Regions from separate parts of the Kocuria rhizophila DC2201 genome, predicted to be linked through region 2. Evidence: predicted binding sites of a transcription regulator. Region 2 holds the regulator's gene; the other holds the start of a gene.
What was found. Region 2 encodes LexA, which represses DNA repair genes until DNA is damaged. Its sites were predicted from a motif close to TCGAACANNTGTTCGA; they were not measured.
Positions count from the first base shown of each region.

Region 1 (2,200 bases), 250 kb from region 2:
CGAGGAGCTCATGGAGCGCTTCGCCCCGGACGTCGTGGCGGTGGAGCGGGTGTTCGCGCAGAACAACGCGCCCACGGTGGTGGGCACCGCCCAGGCCACCGGCGTGGTGATCGCGGCGGCGGCCCGGCGGGGGATCCCGGTGGCGTGGCACACGCCCTCCGAGGTCAAGGCCGCGGTCACCGGGGATGGCTCCGCGGACAAGGAGTCCGTCAACCGGATGGTCGTGCGCATCCTGCGCCTGGACGCCCCGCCCCGCCCGGCCGACGCCGCCGACGCCCTCGCACTGGCCGTGTGCCACGGGTGGCGCGGCGGCGTGGCCGGGATGGACGCGGCGGCGGCCACGTCCACCCACTCCGGGTCCCGGCCGGCCCGGGCCTCCGGGACCGCGCTGACACCGGCCCAGCAGGCGTGGCGCCGGGCGGAGTCCGCCTCGCGCGCCCCTGCGGCCCGCGGCGGGGCCCCGACACGGGGCAGACGCGGCTGAGCGTCGCCCCGGGGCACACGCCGACGGCGCGTCCGTGCGGCCGGACGCCGGTGGGCCCACCGGGTGCCTGCTCCACCGTGCGCCGTGGCCAGTCTCCGCAGGTCCGCCCCCGTTGGTACAGTGGCCCCGGAGAATTCGCACACGTGTTCGAATCCGGTGCGGCCCCCGCCGCGCCCGAGCACCGGGGCACCAGCCCCCGCACCACCGGCCCTCCCGGTTCCGGTGCGCGAACGAGCCCGGCCCCGGCCGGGAGAGGGGAGCAGCCGTGATTGCCTCGGTGACCGGTGAGGTGGCCTTCGTGGGTGCCACCCTGGCCGTGGTGGAGGTCTCGGGCTTCGGCATCGAGGTCCACGCGAGCCCCCGCACCCTGTCCGGGTTGCGCGTAGGCGCCACCACACGGCTGCACACCGCCTACATCGCCCGCAAGGACGAGGCCCCGCTGCTCTTCGGGTTCGCCCAGGGGGACGAAAAGGAGATCTTCACCGTGATGCTCGGGGTCTCCGGCGTGGGGCCGCGCACCGCGCTCGCGGCCGTGTCCGTGCTCGGGCCCGAAGACGCCCGCCGGGCCATCGCCGCCGGCGACGACAAGGCGTTCACGGCCGTGCCGGGCATCGGGCCGAAGTCCGCGCGGCGGATCGTGCTGGAGCTCGCGGACAAGCTCGTGCTGCCCGAACCTCCCGTCCAGCAGGCCAACCAGCCGCAGGTGCCGGTGTGGCGCGACCAGGTGGTCGACGCGCTCACGGGCCTGGGGTGGAGCGAGAAGGACGCCGTCCGCGGCATCGAGGACGCCCTGCAGACCCAGCCGGAGCTCGGTGACTCCGGCAACGTGGCGGAGATCCTGCGCGCCGTGCTCTCGTGGCTCGGCACGTCCAAGGGCACCACGCACGCACCCACTGGGAGGCGTTGAGCGTGGCCGTGGAGGAGCGCGGGGCCGCGGGGCCGCAGCGGCTCGTGGGCGCCGAGGGTGACTACGACGACCAGCAGCTGGAGGCGTCGCTGCGTCCGGGCACGCTCGACGACTTCGTGGGGCAGAAGCGGGTGCGGGCCCAGCTGTCCCTCGTGCTGGAGGCCTCCAAGCTGCGCGGGCGCACCGCGGACCACGTGCTGCTCTCCGGGCCCCCGGGTCTGGGCAAGACCACCCTGGCCATGATCATTGCGGAGGAGCTGGAGGTCCCGCTGCGGATCTCCTCGGGCCCCGCGATCCAGCACGCCGGGGACCTCGCCGCCATCCTCTCCTCGCTGACCCACGGGGAGGTGCTGTTCCTCGACGAGATCCACCGGATGTCCCGCCCGGCCGAGGAGATGCTCTACATGGCCATGGAGGACTTCCGCGTGGACATCGTGGTGGGCAAGGGCGCCGGCGCCACCTCCATCCCCCTGGACCTGCCGCCGTTCACGCTCGTGGGTGCCACCACGCGCGCCGGTCTGCTGCCCGGTCCGTTGCGGGACCGTTTCGGGTTCACGGGCCACCTGGAGTTCTACTCGGTCCCGGAGCTGGAGCTCGTGCTGCGCCGCTCGGCGGGGCTGCTGGACCTGGCCATGACCTCCGAGGCGTTCAGCGAGGTGGCGTCCCGCTCGCGCGGCACCCCGCGCATCGCCAACCGGCTGCTGCGCCGGGTGCGGGACTGGGCGCTCGTGCACGGTGTGGAGCGCATCGACGCCCGCGCGGCCGGCGCCGCCCTGGACATGTACGAGGTGGACGCCCGCGGACTGGAC
Region 1 is NC_010617.1:1,538,876-1,541,075, reverse strand. Features, by position in the region: gene ruvC (crossover junction endodeoxyribonuclease RuvC) at 1-484, shown strand, start outside; gene ruvA (Holliday junction branch migration protein RuvA) at 750-1,391, shown strand; gene ruvB (Holliday junction branch migration DNA helicase RuvB) at 1,436-2,200, shown strand, end outside.
Region 1: ruvA (Holliday junction branch migration protein RuvA) is a predicted target of LexA. The motif match lies at 620-635, and genes of this name have one in related genera.

Region 2 (2,200 bases):
TCGGAGCTGCTGGACACCGCGGACCGCGTGCTCGGTGCGGACACCACCCACGACGTCCTGTGGGTCTCCCGCGTGGGCCGGTGGAGCCCCACGGAGGGGTACGTGGGAACCGACGCGGGAGAGCCCGCGACCCTCAACATCGCCCCGCTGAGCGTTGCGGGGCCCCTGCGGGAAGGTCTCTTCGACGGCCGGACCGTGGTGCTGACCTCCGCGACCCTGGCCGTGGGGTCCTCCTTCTCCTCGGTCGCCGGCTCCCTGGGTCTGCAGGGTCCGGGCGCGCCGTCGTGGCGGGGCGTGGACGTGGGCAGCCCCTTCGACTACCGGCGCCAGGGCATCCTCTACGTGGCCAAGCACCTGCCCAAGCCGAGCCGGGGCGTGGCCGGCGAGCAGCTGGACGAGCTGCTGGCCCTGCTGGAGGCATCGGGGGGCGGTGCTCTGGGGCTCTTCTCGTCACGGCGTGCCGCGGAGGACGCCGCCGAGGCCCTGCGCGAACGCACGGAGCTCCCGATCCTGTGCCAGGGGGACGCATCGCTGCCGTCCCTCGTGAAGGACTTCACGGACGACCCCGCGGCCAGCCTGTTCGGCACCATGAGCCTGTGGCAGGGCGTGGACGTGCCGGGTCAGTCCTGCCGCCTGGTGGTGATCGACCGGATCCCGTTCCCGCGCCCGGACGACCCCCTGGGGACCGCGCGGACCCGTGCGGCCGAGCGCGCCGGGGGCAACGGCTTCATGACGGTCTCCGCATCCCACGCCGCCGTGCGGCTCGCGCAGGGCGCGGGGCGGTTGATCCGGGCGAGCGGGGACCGGGGTGTGGTGGCGGTGCTGGACTCCCGGCTGGCCACCGCACGCTACGGCTCGTTCCTGGCCCGCTCGCTGCCCCCGCTGTGGCCGACCACGGACAGGAGCACCGTGCTGGGCGCCCTGCAGCGGCTGAACCGGTCCTGATCCCGGGCGTTGCTCGAACCGTGCAGTCCCGCGGGTTTGCCGTCCGGCGTGATCCGGGCGGCCCTCGACCGCGCGCTCTGCGGGCCGCGCTCAGGCCGGGCGGGCGTCACAGGGAGCGGAACACCGACACGACCTTGCCCATCACCGTGGCGTGGTCGCCCAGGATGGGCTCGTAGCGGGTGTTCTGCGGCAGCAGCCAGGTGTGGCCGTCCCGCTGTCGGAAGGTTTTCACGGTGGCCTCGTCGTCGAGCAGCGCGGCCACCACGTCCCCGTTCTCCGCGGAGTTCTGCTGCCGCACGACCACCCAGTCCCCGTCGCAGATGGCGGCGTCGATCATGGAGTCGCCGGAGACCCTGAGCATGAACAGCTGGCCGTGGCCCACGAACTGCCGGGGCAGGGAGTAGACCCCCTCGACAGACTGCTCGGCGGTGATGGGCCCGCCGGCCGCGATCCGTCCCACGAGAGGCACCGGGACCATGGCGGCGTCCTCGTCGACCGCGGGCACCGCGGACATGGTGGGCACCAGGGGCGACACTGAGGCGCCGGAGGGGGACTGCTCACCCGCGGACTCCGCGGCTCCCAGGTGGCGGTCGAGCTCCTGCTGGCTGAGCGGGCGCAGCACCTCCATGGCGCGCGGTCGGCGCGGGTCCCGGCGCAGGTACCCCCACTTCTCCAGCTGGCCGAGCTGGTGGGTGACGCTCGAGAGCGAGGCCAGCCCCACGATGTCGCCGATCTCGCGCATGGACGGCGGGTACCCCCGGTCCGCAATCGAGCGCTGCACGGCGCCGAGGATCTTGGCCTGACGGTCGGAGAGTGCTCCAGCGCGCGGGCCGGGTGTCTGCTGAGCCGGGGAAGTGGTGCTCACGAGCGGGGTCCTTTCGCCGCGTCGCACACTGCGCTCCCGAAGGTTTGGGCCGCGGAGCGCCGTCCGCTTATGCGTGTCGGAGACGTGGGGTCGACTGTCACGGGTGTCGCACTAGCTTAACCCGCGCTGGCCTGCGTATTCAAATATGTGTTCGAAACAGACCTCGACAGGATTCGTACATCCGTGCTAGAACTGGTTCCAGTGATTCGAAGATGTGTTCTACACGCCACCGGCGTTCGAACACCGCCACCGGACGGTGGCACCAGACAGACCACCAGGAGGTTGCCATGACCGCTCTCACCATGCCGGGGACCGCCCGCCGCGCCGTGCTGCACGGCACCCGGGGCGCGCGGGTCCGCGTGGGCGCTGCTCGGGGTGCAGCGGCCCGGG
Region 2 is NC_010617.1:1,788,161-1,790,360, reverse strand. Features, by position in the region: gene KRH_RS07760 (ATP-dependent DNA helicase) at 1-945, shown strand, start outside; gene lexA (transcriptional repressor LexA) at 1,052-1,810, opposite strand.